DNA from 3 places in the Streptomyces phaeolivaceus genome. Region 3 is predicted to be linked to each of the others. Evidence: predicted binding sites of a transcription regulator. Region 3 holds the regulator's gene; each other region holds the start of a gene.

Region 1 (5,287 bases), 3.1 Mb from region 3:
CCGGGGCGGAACCGGGGGCGGCGGCCAGTGCCTACTTCGCGCTGCCGATGCGGATCGAGCACGAGGGCCGGGTGCTGTCCTTCATCTCCTCGGTCTCGACCTTCAACACCCCGATGGACGTGACCGTGGCCGAGCTGGCCATCGAGACGTTCCTCCCGGCCGACCCGGCGACGGTCAAGTATCTGCACGAGCTGCTGTCCTGACGGTCAGTCAGCGTTCTTCCGGCTGTCGGCCGCGCGGAGGGCGACGTACTGGACGGCCGCGAACCAGGCCACGGTGACCGCCTGGAGCAGCGTCCACACCGCGCCCGCCGTGCTCGGCGTCAGCCACAGAACCAGGGCGACGAGGCTGAGGACCGCCCAGCCGAGGTTGGCCTCGATCACGGCCCGCACGAGCGGCGCCGCCGGACGCTCCCGCGCGGCCAGCAGGGCGACACCCGCCGCGTAGACCGTCAGAAACGCGCCGAGCCCGAGGAGCAGCCCGGAGCCGACCCCGAGGAACCGGTCGAGCGGACCGGCCGCGAGAAGGTAGGCGAGCCCGTTCGCGCCGGTCACGACGGCGTCGACGGCCAGGAAGCGGCGCAGCATGGTCCGGGGGTCGGTGGTGCGGGCGAGTACGGCGAGCCGGGCAGCGGGCAGGGTGGTCACGGACATGACGAACCTCACTCTCCGTGGAGGTGGCTGTCGGAAACGGTGACCTCACCCTGCCTCGTGGGGTGTGCGGCGGTCGATTACCTCCGAGGTCATGGCACCCCGTACCCTCGGGGGTCGTCGTGGCCGGAAACCACCGGAGACATCACGTCCCGGCCGACCCTGTGAGATGTCCACCGGGGCATGACAGACTGTTGGTGTACTCGGCGCGTGGGGAGGCGTGGCGTGAGTGAGCGGCGGGCCGCGCCCACCGTGGGTCAGGTGGTGCTCGGAAGACGGCTCCAGGAACTGCGGGAGTCAGCCGGGCTGAAGCGCGAGGAAGCGGCACGCGTCCTCCGGGTCGCCCCGGCGACCGTACGGCGCATGGAGACCGCCGATGTCGCGCTCAAGATCCCGTACGTCCAGGTCCTGCTGACGACGTACGGCGTCACCGAACCCGAGGTCGTCGCCTTCGTGAAGCTGGCCGAAGAGGCGAACAAACCGGGCTGGTGGCAGCGGTTCCACGATGTGCTGCCCGACTGGTTCAGCGTGTACGTCAGCCTGGAGGGCGCGGCGCATCTGATCCGGCAGTACGAGCCGCACTTCGTACCGGGGATGCTGCAGACCGAGGAGTACGCGCGGGCGGTGATGGAGGCCGGGACGATCGGCCAGACAGGGCCCGAGACCATCGAACGCCATGTGTCGTTGCGGATGGCGAGACAGAAGCTCCTCACCCAGGAGAAGCCGCCGCATCTCTGGGTGATCATGGACGAGACGTCCCTGACGCGCCCGGTGAGCATCCGCTCCCGGGTGATGCGCGACCAGATCGACAGACTCCTGGAGATCACCGAGAAGGACCATGTGATTCTCCAGGTCTGCGAATTCGCCAGCGGCCCCCACCCCGGCACCTACGCCCCCTTCTCCCTCTTCCGCTTCGCCGAACCCGAACTCCCCGACATGGTCTACACGGAGTACCTCACCGGCGCCCTCTACCTCGACTCCCGCACCGAGGTGTCCCTCCACCTGGAAGTCCTCGACCACATGGCCGCGCACGCGGCATCCGCCGCGACCACGCGGGACATCCTCAAGCGGTACCGCGACAAGTACTGAGCCGCGGGGAGCCGAGGGCCTACGCCTTGTCCCGCGCTCCCCCCTTCGGTCCCTTCTCCTCGTCCACGATCTCCGCGTCGACGACGCCCTCGTCCTCGACGGGGCCGGGCGGCGGCTGGTCGGTCGGGGCGGCGGAGGCCGCCGCCGCGTACATGGCCTGGCCCATGCGTTGGCTGACGGTGGAGAGGTGGTCGGCGGCTGCGCGGAGGGGGGCGATGTCCTCGGGGTTGTCCAGGAGACGTTTCACCTCCGCCGCCGCGCCCTCGACCTCGGCACGGCTGTCGGCCGGAACCCGTTCCTCGTTCTCGCGGAGGAACTTCTCGGTCTGGTACACGAGTTGCTCGGCGTGGTTGCGGGTCTCGGCGGCCTCCCGGCGCCGCCGGTCGTCGTCGGCGTACTGCTCGGCCTCCCGCATCATGCGGTCGATGTCGTCCTTGGGCAACGCGGAGCCGCCCGTCACGGTCATCTTCTGCTCGCGGCCGGTGGCGAGGTCCTTCGCCGAGACATGCATGATGCCGTTCGCGTCGATGTCGAAGGCCACCTCGATCTGCGGGACCCCGCGCGGGGCCGGCGGCAGACCCGTGAGGTCGAAGACGCCGAGCTTCTTGTTGTACGCGGCGATCTCCCGTTCCCCCTGGTAGACCTGGATGCCGACGGAGGGCTGGTTGTCGGCGGCGGTCGTGAAGATCTCCGAACGGCGGGTGGGAATCGTGGTGTTGCGTTCGATGAGCTTCGTCATGATGCCGCCCTTGGTCTCGATGCCCAGGGACAGCGGGGTGACGTCGAGCAGGAGGACGTCTTTCACATCGCCGCGGATGACGCCCGCCTGGAGCGCGGCGCCGACCGCCACCACCTCGTCGGGGTTCACCCCCTTGTGCGGGTCCTTGCCGGTGAGTTCCCGCACCAGATCGGTCACGGCGGGCATCCGTGTCGAGCCGCCGACGAGCACGACCCGGTCGATCGCGGCGACCTTCACCTTCGCGTCCTTGACGGCCTGGTGGAACGGCGTCCGGCAGCGGTCGAGCAAGTCGGCGGTCAGCTCCTGGAACTGAGCGCGCGTCAGTTTCTCCTCCAGATGCAGCGGACCCTCGGAAGAGGCGGTGATGTAGGGAAGGTTGATGGAGGTCTCGGAGGAACTGGACAGCTCGATCTTGGCCTTCTCGGCGCCCTCGCGCAGCCGTTGCAGCGCCATCTTGTCGTTGCCGAGGTCGACGCCGTACTTCCCCTGGAAGCGTTTGACGAGGTACTCCACGACCCGCTGGTCCCAGTCGTCGCCGCCGAGGCGGGTGTCGCCGTTGGTGGCCTTCACCTCGATGACGCCGTCGCCGATCTCCAGCAGGGAGACGTCGAAGGTGCCGCCGCCGAGGTCGAAGACGAGGACGGTCTGCTCCTCGCCCCGGTCCAGGCCGTACGCGAGGGCCGCGGCCGTGGGCTCGTTGATGATCCGCAGGACCTTCAGGCCCGCGATCTCCCCCGCCTCCTTGGTGGCCTGCCGCTGCGCGTCGTCGAAGTACGCGGGGACGGTGATGACGGCGTCGGTGACGTCCTCCCCGAGATACGACTCGGCGTCCCGCTTCAGCTTCTGCAGGACGCGCGCGGAGAGTTCCTGGGGGCGGTAGCGGGTGCCGTCCACGGCGCCCTGCTCGGGGAACCGCCAACCCCCGTCGCCCATATGGCGTTTGACGGAACGCGCGGTGCGCTCCACGTTCGTCACGGCCTGCCGCTTGGCGACCTCGCCGACCAGCACCTCGCCGTTCTTGGCGAACGCCACCACCGACGGTGTGGTCCGCTGCCCCTCCGCGTTGACGACGACCGTCGGCTCGCCGCCCTCCAGCACGGCCACCACCGAGTTCGTCGTACCGAGATCGACCCCGACCGCACGCCCCATCGCCGTCCCCTTTCAGCAAGGTTCCGCCACATGTCCCCACCACCAGCACAAAACTTGAGTGGGTTCTTGTCAATGGGGCGGCGACGGGGCGCGCGAAGCAGACCGTCAGGCCAGTTCGGCCGTCAGCGTGATCGTCGTGCCGGTCAGGGCCTGGCTGACCGGGCAGTTCTTCTTTGCGCCCTCGGCCGCCTCCTGGAAGCCGGCCGCGTCCAGGCCGGGGACCTCGCCGCGGACGGTGAGGTGGATACCGGTGATGCCCTCGCCGGGCTGGAAGGTCACGTCGGCCTTCGTCTCCAGGCGGGTGGGCGGGGTGCCCGCGCCGGTGAGACCGTGCGAGAGCGCCATCGAGAAGCAGCTGGAGTGGGCGGCGGCGATCAGCTCCTCGGGGCTGGTCTTGCCGTTCGCCTGCTCCGCGCGCGACGGCCACGACACCGGCTGCGAACCGATGCCGGAGGAGTCGAAGGTGACGGTGCCGGTGCCCTTGAGCAGCTCGCCTTCCCAGACGGTGTGTGCGGTGCGCGTGGTGGCCACGATGAGTCCTTTCTGTGGGTCACGATGCCGGTCCCGTTGCCAGGAGCCCCCTGCCGGGGTCCCGTTGCCGGGTTCCGTACCCCATCCGATCACACTCCGGCACGTCCGACGCTCATCTCACTGTCAACTACTCAGCCGTAAACCACCGAGCTCGTTGCCTCAGCTCGGCAAGGCGTTGTTCATGCTCCCGACTGCCCCCTACGGCGGGACGGTCACGGGGGCACATCTACCGGTCCCCGCTCAGGCGGGGACCGGGTCGGGCATGTTGACGAATACCCACGCCGTGGCTCCGCGCTTGGCGATGTTGGCCCCGGCGACGTGGTCGGCGGGCCCAGCGAGGCCGCACCGACGACAGTGGAAGTGGTCCCGCGTGCGCCGGTTGGCGCGCTCGGTGTGGCCGCAGCGTGGGCAGCGCTGCGATGTGTAGGCCGGATCCACCTCGATGAACGGGACGCCGGCACGCTTGGCCTTGTAGGCGATGAACGCGCCGAGCTGGTGGAACGGCCAGGAGGACTGGCGCGCTCGCTGGTCGCGCGGAACCGTGACCCGCTCGCGGATACCGCCGAGTTCTTCGAGGGCGATACCACGATCGGTGCGTTGGGCGACAGCAACGACAGTCTTGGAGATCTTGTGGTTGACGTGGGTCGCATGCCGTGACTCGCGCCGGGCACGCCTTTTCAGCAGCTGCTTGGCGCTGCGGGTCTGTTTGGCCTGGAGTTCGGCCCTCTTGCGGGCTTGCCACCTGCGGTAGCGGCCCAGACGGCGGCCGGAGTGGTTGTCACCATCGGACGTGGTGGCCAGGTTGGTGATGCCCCGGTCCACGCCGATCCAGCCCTTTGGCTCGAAGACCTCAGGTTCGGGGATGTCGAGGGTGGCGATCAGGAACAGTCTGCCGTCCCGCTCGATCAGGTCGGACTCGCCCTTTCTGTACTCGGTGAGCTGTTTGAGTGTGTCGGGTGAGCAGGCGAAGCGGACGCTTCTGCTCACCCGATCGGGTGAACCCATGGGATGGGCACCAGCCTGGGGTCCCGGACACGTCCGGCGATCTCGGTGATCGGGACGAAGCCCGCGTCATGCGAGGCCGCGTGGGGAAGACGACACGGGCGGGGGTCTGGGCACGAACTCGTCG
Region 2 (5,287 bases), 1.6 Mb from region 3:
GAGTACGAGGCTCGCGGGGGCGTTCTCGATCTGTTCGGGGCGCTCGGGGGACGGGGCGGTGGCCTTGCCGAGCGGGGCGGCGTCCGGGGTGACGGCCATGGGCTCTCCTGGGGGACGAGGGCGGCTTCGTTGCCGCGCAGGCTCGTTCAGGGAAGCAGCAAAACCGAGTGGGTACTAGGTTTTGGACAAGTGGCCACAATCACGCCGCACATGGCTTGAAAGAAGGGGGTGGTTGACTCGTGTAACCGCCGGTCCGCAGGGGCCTTCGAGGCCGCGTCGCGGGGGCTATGGTGGCGGGCATGGTGCAGAACCGGAGGTCGGAAGGGTCCGGCGCGCGTGGCTCGTACGCCGTCGGGGACGAGCGGCGGCTGCGGATTCTCGACGCGGCCGTCGAGCACTTCGCCCAGCGGGGGTTCCACGCCTCCTCGCTCGCCCGGATCGCCAAGGACGTCGGCATCACCCAGGGCGGGCTGCTGCACCACTTCCGCAGCAAGGAGGACCTGCTCGTCCAGGTGCTGGAGCGCATAGACGAGACCGACCGGGACCGCTTCTTCTCCCAGGAGTTCGCGTCGACGGCCCAGATGTTCGCGGCGCTCGTGAGACTCGCCGAGTACAACGGCGCGAGGCTGGGCCGCACCCGGATGTTCAACGTCCTGGCCGCCGAGGCGGGCGACCCCGGGCATCCCGCCCACGCGTACTTCGTCAGGCGGTACGCCGAGGTGGTGGACACCGTGGCCGGGGTGCTGCGGCACGGCGTGGACGCCGGTGAACTGCGGGCCGACACGGATGTCGTCGCCGTCGCGCAGGAGTTGGCGGCGGTGATGGACGGGCTGCAGATCCAGTGGGTGCTGGATCCGAAGGGGTTCGACATGACGGGCCGGTTCCGGGCGTATCTGGAACGGGTGGCTCGGGGGATCGGGGTGGAGGGGGCGCAGGGGATGTAGGGGGCGTCGGGCCGCGGAGGCGCCGGGTGCTCGTCGGCTGTCGGGTTGCTGTGAATCGCGTCGTGGGTGGCAGGGGTCACAGACAAGGGCGTACCGGGGCGTCGAGGGTGGGGTGAACCGGAAGGAGCGCCTCACCTTGGACGCCGCCGAGAGCGTGGACGCCGTCGAGACCGTGGACGGTGCGGGGCCCGTGGACATCGCGGGGCCCCCGGCCGCCAGCGTCCCGGCACCCGTCCTCGACGGCATGCCGCGGCAGCCGGGTGCGGCGCCCGCGCGGGTGGCGACACCCGAACCGGAACCGGCACCCGAACCGGCACCCGAACCGGCACCCGAACCGGCACCCGAACCGGAACCCGAACCGGAACCGGCACTGGAACCGGCACCGGAACCGGCACCGGAGTTGGCGCCGGAAGCGCAAGCGGAGCGGCCGGAGCGGGAGTTCGCGGGGCTCGAAGGCGGCGCGTCCGCCCGGCGTACGCGCTCCCCGATCCCGCGCCCCTGGCGGCTGCTCCCCACCCCCACCGGGACGCCCTTCACCTTCTTCTACGCCACCGTCCTGGTGGTCACCTCGCTGATCGCCGAGTACGCCGATCCGGCCCTGGTGCACGCGCTGCACCAGGGCTCAAGTACGGATGTGGCGCACCTGGTCGGGACCCCCGCGCTCGTGCTGCTCGCGAGCGCGCTGTGGGTCGCGGGCGGGGTCGGATCGCCGTACGCCCTCGGTCTGCTGCTGGTGCTGACCGCGCTGGAACGCCGGATCGGTGGTCGGCGCACGGCCGGGGTCTTCCTGCTGGGGCATGTCCTCGCCACGCTCGCGACCGAGATCCCGGTGGGCCTCGCCGTCCTGGCGGGACATCTCCCCGACAGCTCCCTCCACCGCCTCGACTACGGCATCAGCTTCGGGGTGGCGGCCAGTGTGGGTGCCCTGGCCGGACTGCTGTCGCCGTGGCTGCGGTGGCCGATCCTGCTGGGGTTCGGCGGCATGCTGGTGGACGACCTGATCGCGTTCACGGACCCGATGGCGAACTGGGGCCATCTGCTGTCCCTGGCGATCGGGGTGGCGACCTGGCCGGTGGTGCGGCGCTGGCGGCGGGCGGAGCGGGCCGGTCCGGCCGTCGGCCCCGGGCGGGGTCGGACGGCCACGACCGCCGTGTAGCCGCCGGCTCGCCTCGGGCCGCTCACGACCGCCCCGTGGACCTCGCGCTCGTCAGTGGTGCCTCCACCCTCCACCCCAGTGACTCGTACAGCGCCCGGCCGTCCGGTGTTCCGCCCAGGACGCCGATCTCCGCGCCCCGGGCGAGCGCGGAGCGGGTGAGGGTGTGCATGACGAGGGTGCCGAGGCCGCGGCGGCGGTGGTCCGGGGACGTCTCCATCTGGTCGACGACGGCGGTGGTGCCGGTGGGGGCGATCTGGCCGCGTGCGGCGAAGGAGCCGTCCGGCGCGGCGATCATCACCCGGGTCACGCCACCGGACGACCAGGTGCGGAGCCGGTAGCCGTCGGGGACGGGGAGGGGAGTGGCGGCGGGGGACCCGTGCGTTCCCAGGCGGGTCGACATCAGGCAGCCCGGTTCGGGGTCCACCCACCAGCCCTCGCCCAGCCAGGGCGTCACCCTCGACGGCTCCGCGAAGACCTTGAGCCAGACCCCGGTCCCGGTGACGGCGTCCGCGACCTTCCGGACCGTCGTCTCCTCCACCTGGTCGCCGGTCGCGGAGAGGACGTGGCGGGTGACGTGCTGGGCCATGCCCATGTCGATCGTGCGGCCCCACGGCTCGACCACCGGGGGCGCGGCACCGCGTGAGAGCACCCATCCGTCGACCCAGGCCCGTACCAGTCCGTCCACCACGACCTCCGCGTATGTAATGGGTGTGGGTGGATGGAGGGTATTACGTCGGGGTGGGGTGGCGCGACCCCGGTCGGGCGGGGCGCGTGATCGCCCACAGCGAACGCCCCGCCCCTCGGGGAACATTCCTCGGCTCATGTGCATTGAGTCGGCATAGCTCAACTTGACTGCCTAGGGAGAGATCATGGCATCGACGTCCGCACCGCTCACCCTGCCCGTGCTGCCGCTCGACGAAGAGGTCGTGCTGCCGGGAATGGTGGTGCCGTTGGACCTCAATGACACGGATGTACGGGCCGCGGTGGAGGCCGCGCAGGCGGCTTCCCGGGCCGAGCCCGGGAAGCCGAAGGTCCTGCTGGTGCCGCGGATCGACGGGGCGTACGCGAGCACGGGTGTGCTCGGGACCGTCGAGCAGGTCGGACGGCTGGCGGACGGAGACCCCGGCGCGCTCATCCGCGCGCGGGGACGCGTACGGATCGGGGCCGGGACCACCGGGCCCGGTGCCGCGCTGTGGGTCGAGGGGACCCGGATCGACGACAGCGTGCCGGAGCCGCTGCCCGGACAGGTGACCGAACTCGTCAAGGAGTACAAGGCACTCGCCACCAGCTGGCTGCGCAAGCGCGGAGCCTGGCAGGTCGTGGACCGGGTGCAGGCGATCGACGACGTCTCCGCGCTCGCCGACAACTCCGGCTACTCGCCCTTCCTCACCGTCGAGCAGAAGATCCGGCTCCTGGAGACCGAGGACCCGATCGCCCGGCTGAAGCTCGCCACCCAGCAGCTGCGCGACCACCTCGCCGAGCAGGACGTCGCGGAGACCATCGCCAAGGACGTCCAGGAGGGCGTCGAGAAGCAGCAGCGCGAGTTCCTGCTGCGGCGGCAGCTCGAAGCCGTCCGCAAGGAACTGCGTGAACTCAACGGCGAGCAGGACGGCGAGGAGTCCGACGACTACCGGGCCCGCGTCGAGGCCGCCGATCTGCCGGAGACGGTACGGGAGGCCGCGCTCAAGGAGGTCGACAAGCTGGAGCGGTCCAGCGACCAGTCGCCCGAGGGCGGCTGGATCCGGACCTGGCTCGACACCGTGCTCGAACTGCCCTGGAACGAGCGGACCCAGGACGAGTACGACATCCGCGGCGCGAAGCGGGTGCTGGACGCCGAGCACGCCGGGCTGGAGGACGTGAAGGAGCGCATCACCGAGTATCTGGCCGTCAGGAAGCGGCGCGCGGACCGGGGACTGGGTGTCGTCGGCGGGCGGCGCGGCGGTGCCGTGCTCGCGCTCGTCGGGCCGCCCGGTGTCGGCAAGACCAGCCTCGGCGAGTCCGTGGCGCACGCGATGGGCAGGAAGTTCGTCCGGGTCGCGCTCGGCGGGGTGCGCGACGAGGCGGAGATCCGCGGGCACCGGCGTACGTATGTCGGGGCGCTCCCCGGACGGATCGTCCGCGCCATCAAGGAAGCCGGGTCCATGAACCCCGTCGTGCTCCTCGACGAGATCGACAAGGTGGGCTCCGACTTCCGGGGCGACCCGGCCGCCGCGCTGCTCGAAGTCCTCGACCCGGCGCAGAACCACACCTTCCGGGACCACTACCTGGAAGTGGAGTTGGACCTCAGCGACGTCGTCTTCCTCGCCACGGCCAATGTGCTGGAGGCGATCCCCGAGGCGCTGCTCGACCGGATGGAACTGGTCCGGCTGGACGGCTACACCGAGGACGAGAAGGTCGTCATCGCCCGCGACCACCTGCTGCCCCGGCAGCTGGAGCGGGCCGGGCTCGGCGCCGACGAGGTCGTCCTCGACGAGAGCGCGCTGCGCAAGCTGGCCGGTGAGTACACCCGCGAGGCGGGCGTACGGAACCTGGAGCGGTCCGTGGCGAGGCTGCTGCGCAAGGTCGCGGCCCAGCACGAACTGGGGCAGCGGGAGCTGCCGTTCACCGTCACCGACGGGGATCTGCGCGGGCTCATCGGCCGCCCCCACCATGTGCCCGAGTCGGCCCAGGACCCGGCGGAGCGGCGTACGGCGGTGCCGGGTGTCGCGACCGGGCTCGCGGTCACCGGCGCGGGCGGTGACGTGCTGTACGTCGAGGCGTCGCTCGCCGATCCGGAGACGGGCGCGGCGGGGCTGACGCTCACCGGTCAGCTGGGTGACGTGATGAAGGAGTCCGCGCAGATCGCGCTCTCCTTCCTGCGCGCGCACGGCGCGGAGCTGGAGCTGCCGGTCGCCGACCTCAAGGACCGGGGCGCGCACATCCACTTCCCGGCGGGCGCGGTCCCGAAGGACGGACCGAGCGCCGGTGTCACCATGACGACGGCCCTCGCCTCGCTGCTGTCCGGGCGGCTCGTGCGGACGGATGTGGCGATGACGGGGGAGGTGTCGCTGACCGGGCGGGTGCTGCCGATCGGTGGTGTCAAGCAGAAGCTGCTCGCGGCGCATCGGGCCGGTGTCACCACGGTCATCATCCCCAAGCGGAACGAGGCCGACCTCGACGACGTCCCCGCCGAGGTCCTCGACAAGCT
Region 3 (5,287 bases):
GAGCGGCAGGCCACCAAGGAGGCCGGTGAGATCGCGGGCCTCAACGTCCTGCGCATCGTCAACGAGCCCACCGCCGCCGCCCTCGCGTACGGCCTGGACAAGGACGACCAGACGATCCTCGTCTTCGACCTCGGTGGCGGCACCTTCGACGTGTCGCTCCTGGAGATCGGTGACGGCGTCGTCGAGGTGAAGGCCACCAACGGCGACAACCACCTCGGTGGTGACGACTGGGACCAGCGTGTCGTCGACTACCTGGTGCAGCAGTTCCGCGCCGGCCACGGTGTGGACCTCGCCAAGGACAAGATGGCGCTGCAGCGTCTGCGCGAGGCCGCCGAGAAGGCGAAGATCGAGCTGTCCTCGTCCACCGAGACCTCGATCAACCTCCCCTACATCACGGCCTCCGCCGAGGGCCCGCTGCACCTGGACGAGAAGCTCACCCGGGCCCAGTTCCAGCAGCTGACGGCCGACCTGCTGGAGCGCTGCAAGACGCCGTTCCACAACGTCATCAAGGACGCCGGGATCGCCCTGAGCGAGATCGACCACGTCGTTCTCGTCGGCGGCTCCACCCGTATGCCGGCCGTCGCCGAGCTGGTCAAGGAGCTGACCGGCGGCAACGAGGCCAACAAGGGTGTGAACCCGGACGAGGTCGTCGCCATCGGCGCCGCCCTCCAGGCCGGTGTCCTCAAGGGCGAGGTCAAGGACGTCCTGCTCCTCGACGTCACCCCGCTGTCCCTCGGTATCGAGACCAAGGGCGGCATCATGACCAAGCTCATCGAGCGGAACACGACGATCCCGACCAAGCGGTCCGAGATCTTCACCACCGCCGAGGACAACCAGCCGTCCGTGCAGATCCAGGTCTACCAGGGCGAGCGCGAGATCGCGGCGTACAACAAGAAGCTCGGGATGTTCGAGCTGACCGGTCTGCCGCCCGCCCCGCGCGGTGTCCCGCAGATCGAGGTCGCCTTCGACATCGACGCCAACGGCATCATGCACGTGACCGCGAAGGACCTGGGCACGGGCAAGGAGCAGAAGATGACCGTCACCGGCGGCTCCTCGCTGCCGAAGGACGAGGTCGACCGGATGCGCCAGGAGGCCGAGAAGTACGCGGAGGAGGACCACGCCCGCCGCGAGGCCGCCGAGAGCCGTAACCAGGGCGAGCAGCTCGTCTACCAGACCGAGAAGTTCCTCAAGGACAACGAGGACAAGGTCCCCGGTGACATCAAGACCGAGGTCGAGGCCGCGGTCGAGGAGCTGAAGGCCACGCTGAAGGGCGAGGACACCGCCGAGATCCGCACGGCCACCGAGAAGGTCGCGGCCGTCTCGCAGAAGCTCGGCCAGGCGCTGTACGCGGACGCCCAGGCCGCGCAGGCCGCGGGCGGCGAGGCCGGCCCCGCCGCCGGTGACACCAAGGCCGACGACGACGTCGTGGACGCCGAGATCGTCGACGAGGACCGTGAGCGCAAGGACGGTGCCGCGTGACGGAGGAGACCCCGGGCTTCGACGAGCAGCAGCCGCAAGGTCAGCCGCAACAGCCCGACGTCCCCTCCGGCTCGAACGACGCCGAGCCGAAGGCCGCCCCCCAGGAGGGGGCGGCCCCGGCCGGGGACGCGGCAGCGGCGGACCGGGTGGCCGGTCTGACGGCAGAGCTGGACCAGGTGCGTACGGCGCTCGGTGAGCGCACCACGGACCTCCAGCGGCTCCAGGCCGAGTACCAGAACTACCGTCGCCGGGTCGAGCGCGACCGGATCACGGTCAAGGAGATCGCCATCGCGAACCTCCTGACCGAACTCCTGCCGGTGCTCGACGACATCGGCCGCGCGCGGGAGCACAGCGAACTCGTCGGCGGCTTCAAGTCCGTCGCGGAGTCGCTGGAGACCGTCGCGGCGAAGATGGGCCTGCAGCAGTTCGGCAAGGAGGGCGAGCCCTTCGACCCGACGATCCACGAGGCCCTGATGCACAGCTACGCGCCCGACGTCACCGAGACGACGTGCGTGGCGATTCTCCAGCCGGGGTATCGCATCGGCGAACGCACCATCCGCCCCGCGCGGGTGGCCGTGGCCGAGCCCCAGCCGGGGGCGCAGGCCGTCAAGGCCGAGGGCTCCGACGAGCAGGCGGCCGGTGCCTCCGGTGCCGACGACAAGGAGAGCGGTGGCCCGGACGAGGGCTGACGCCAGGGGCCGGGACGGTGTGCAGGGTGAGTGGAAGGAGGGACGTCGCGGATGAGTACCAAGGACTTCATCGAGAAGGACTACTACAAGGTCCTCGGCGTCCCCAGGGACGCCACCGAGGCCGAGATCAAGAAGGCGTACCGCAAGCTCGCCCGTGAGTTCCACCCGGACGCCAACAAGGGGAACACCAAGGCCGAGGAGCGCTTCAAGGAGATCTCCGAGGCCAACGACATCCTCGGTGACCCCAAGAAACGCAAGGAGTACGACGAGGCCCGCGCCCTCTTCGGCAACGGCGGCTTCCGCCCCGGACCCGGCGCCGGCGGCGGCTCGTTCAACTTCGACCTGGGCGACCTCTTCGGAGGCGGCGCCCAGGGCGGCGGCGGCCAGGGCGCGGGCGGCTTCGGCGGGGGCATCGGCGATGTCTTCGGCGGACTGTTCAACCGCGGCAGCTCCGGCACCACCCGGGTGCAGCCCCGGCGCGGCCAGGACATCGAGTCCGAGGTCACGCTGAGCTTCACCGAGGCCATCGAGGGCGCGACCGTACCGCTGCGGATGTCCTCGCAGTCGCCCTGCAAGGCCTGTTCGGGCACCGGCGACGCCAACGGCACCCCCCGGGTGTGCCCGACGTGCGTCGGTACCGGCCAGGTCGCGCGGGGCTCCGGCGGCGGTTTCTCGCTGACCGACCCCTGCCCGGACTGCAAGGGCCGGGGCCTGATCGCCGAGGACCCCTGCGACATCTGCAAGGGTTCGGGCCGCGCCAAGTCGTCCCGGACCATGCAGGTCAGGATCCCGGCGGGCGTCTCCGACGGCCAGCGGATCCGGTTGCGCGGCAAGGGAGCGCCCGGTGAACGGGGCGGCCCGGCGGGCGACCTGTACGTCGTCGTGCATGTCGATCCGCACCCGGTGTTCGGTCGCAAGGAGGACAACCTCACGGTGACCGTCCCGGTGACGTTCACCGAGGCGGCCCTCGGTGGCGAGGTCCGGGTCCCGACCCTGGGCGGACCGCCGGTCACCCTGAAACTGCCTCCGGGCACCCCCAACGGCCGTACGATGCGGGCCCGGGGCAAGGGCGCCTTCCGCAAGGACGGCACCCGCGGGGACCTGCTGATCACGGTCGAGGTGAGTGTTCCGAACGACCTGTCGGGGAAGGCTCGTGACGCGCTGGAGGCGTATCGCGAGGCGACCGCGGGCGAGGACCCGCGAGCGGAGCTGTTCCAGGCCGCGAAGGGAGCATGAATGTGATGGACGGCCGCCGACGAAACCCTTACGAGCTGACGGAAGAGACACCGGTGTACGTCATCTCGGTGGCCGCCCAGCTCTCCGGTCTGCACCCGCAGACCCTGCGTCAGTACGACCGGCTGGGGCTGGTCTCCCCGGACCGCACCGCCGGGCGCGGCCGTCGCTACTCGGCCCGTGACATCGAACTGCTGCGTACGGTCCAGCAGTTGTCGCAGGACGAGGGCATCAACCTGGCCGGCATCAAGCGCATCATCGAGCTGGAGAACCAGGTCGCCGCCCTCCAGTCGAGGGTCGCCGAGATGGAGGCCGCGCTCGACGGCGCCGCCGCGGCCATGCGCCAGCGCGAGGCCGCGGTCCACGCCTCCTACCGGCGCGACCTGGTGCCGTATCAGGAAGTGCAGCAGAGCAGCGCGTTGGTGGTGTGGCGGCCGAAGGGACGCCAGGCGTCCGCGGACTGACGTCGTCGGCCGACGGTTCGTCAAGTACGGCCAGGGGCCCGGAGGTTCGGACGAACCTCCGGGCCCCTGACCGTCCCGCTCGGCTCTCGGATCGGGCGTCGGGTTCGGGTCCCGGTTCAGTGCGAAGCCGTGGTCGGTCGGGTGGGGGTCAGCCCGGTGACCGCGGAGGGCGGTGTGTCGTCCCGGCGCCGGCCGTCGACCGCGGCGGACCGCGCGGACTCGCCAGCCCGCCGCGTCGACGGCGCTCACCCGGTAGTGATGGGTGACGCCCTGCTCGGCGGAGGCGTCCCGGTACGAGAGCCGGTCCGGCCAGCCGGCACGGATCCCGCCGTCCTCGGAGGCGTCGGTGACGCCCACCCCCTGGGGAACGCCGGGCGCGACCCGGTCGACGGTGGTGACGGGCTGCTCGGCGGTGCCCTTCGACTCGTTCCCGGCACGGTCGAGGGCACGCAGCGCCGGAGCCGAAGTCGCGGGTCACGGACCAGCGGACGCGGACGTGACGGCCGCGGTGAGCGGCCCGCGTCCTGGGAAGTCTCCGGCCGCGTGGGTCCACGCCGAGGTGGGGGTCAGGTTGTACGGAAAATCGTTTCGTCGGGTTTGCGCTCGATGTCCGTCACCGGAAGCCGCCCTGCTGTTGTCCGGGCTGGTTCGGCGGAGTGCCCGGGGTCCAGCCGGCCGGGGGCTGCGGCTGCTGTGGCTGGGACGGCCACGCGGGCTGGTGGGGCGCGGGCGCGTACGGCTGCTGAGGCGTTCCGGCGGGCTGGATGGGCGCGTGGGCCTGTTGCTGCGGGGCGGGGGCCCGTTCGGTGAGGGCGGGGGCGGGACTGTGCTGCTGTGGAGGCGTGTCGAAACCGGGCAGTGGCTGGGTGCTGACCCGGTCGAGCAGAACGACGTTCGGGTTGCAGTCTCCGGCGTGCACCCGCACGGCCCCGCCGGGCTGTCGCTCCACCACCAGCAGACTGAACTCGGCGAGTGCCTGGAGCTGCGTGGGTTCGAGGGCGTACTCGTAGACGCGTTGTCGCCCCGAGGCCAGGCTGGTGCTGTCGCTCTCACCTGTCGTGCGGGTCGTGGACTCGTTGGTGCCGTGCGTGACGCTGGTGGAGACGCCGGTCGTCTCGCTGTGACTGCGGCCGGAGTTGGTGGACTGGGCTGTCGAGAGCGGGTTGAAGGCCCCCTGATAGGTGGTGGAGCTGTTCCGGCCCCGGGTGGTGGAACCGCTGTGGGTCGTGCCCCTGCTCATGGAGGAGCCGATCGTCTCGGCGATCGACGTGTTGACGGTCCGGCCTTCCGTGTCCGTCAGGGTGTGCAGGACGAAGGAGTGGTGACGACCCATGAAGTCGGCGGCGACCATGGCCTCCTGATGGTTTCCGAGCCTCATGAAACCGACCGTGCCGCCGCCGATCAGGTCCTCGCCCGCCTCCC

The links. The regulator HspR, encoded in region 3, represses chaperone genes until heat shock. The targets are predictions, from matches to a motif close to TTGAGNNNNNNNNNCTCAA.
Region 1: a site for HspR is predicted at 3,682-3,700, ahead of dnaK (molecular chaperone DnaK). Genes of this name have one in related genera too.
Region 2: a site for HspR is predicted at 2,929-2,947, ahead of lon (endopeptidase La). Genes of this name have one in related genera too.

Annotation. Positions count from the first base shown of each region.
Region 1 is NZ_CP045096.1:8,689,010-8,694,296, reverse strand. It holds gene F9278_RS39715 (helix-turn-helix domain-containing protein) at 1-203, shown strand, start outside; gene F9278_RS39710 (hypothetical protein) at 207-638, opposite strand; gene F9278_RS39705 (helix-turn-helix domain-containing protein) at 876-1,739, shown strand; gene dnaK (molecular chaperone DnaK) at 1,759-3,627, opposite strand; gene F9278_RS39695 (OsmC family protein) at 3,733-4,158, opposite strand; gene F9278_RS39690 (RNA-guided endonuclease InsQ/TnpB family protein) at 4,399-5,163, opposite strand.
Region 2 is NZ_CP045096.1:7,233,334-7,238,620, forward strand. It holds gene F9278_RS33540 (MFS transporter) at 1-99, opposite strand, end outside; gene F9278_RS33545 (TetR/AcrR family transcriptional regulator) at 300-944, shown strand; gene F9278_RS33550 (rhomboid-like protein) at 1,081-2,100, shown strand; gene F9278_RS33555 (GNAT family N-acetyltransferase) at 2,123-2,785, opposite strand; gene lon (endopeptidase La) at 2,970-5,287, shown strand, end outside.
Region 3 is NZ_CP045096.1:5,592,515-5,597,801, forward strand. It holds gene dnaK (molecular chaperone DnaK) at 1-1,479, shown strand, start outside; gene grpE (nucleotide exchange factor GrpE) at 1,476-2,168, shown strand; gene dnaJ (molecular chaperone DnaJ) at 2,220-3,404, shown strand; gene F9278_RS26355 (heat shock protein transcriptional repressor HspR) at 3,410-3,865, shown strand; gene F9278_RS26365 (hypothetical protein) at 4,479-5,287, opposite strand, start outside.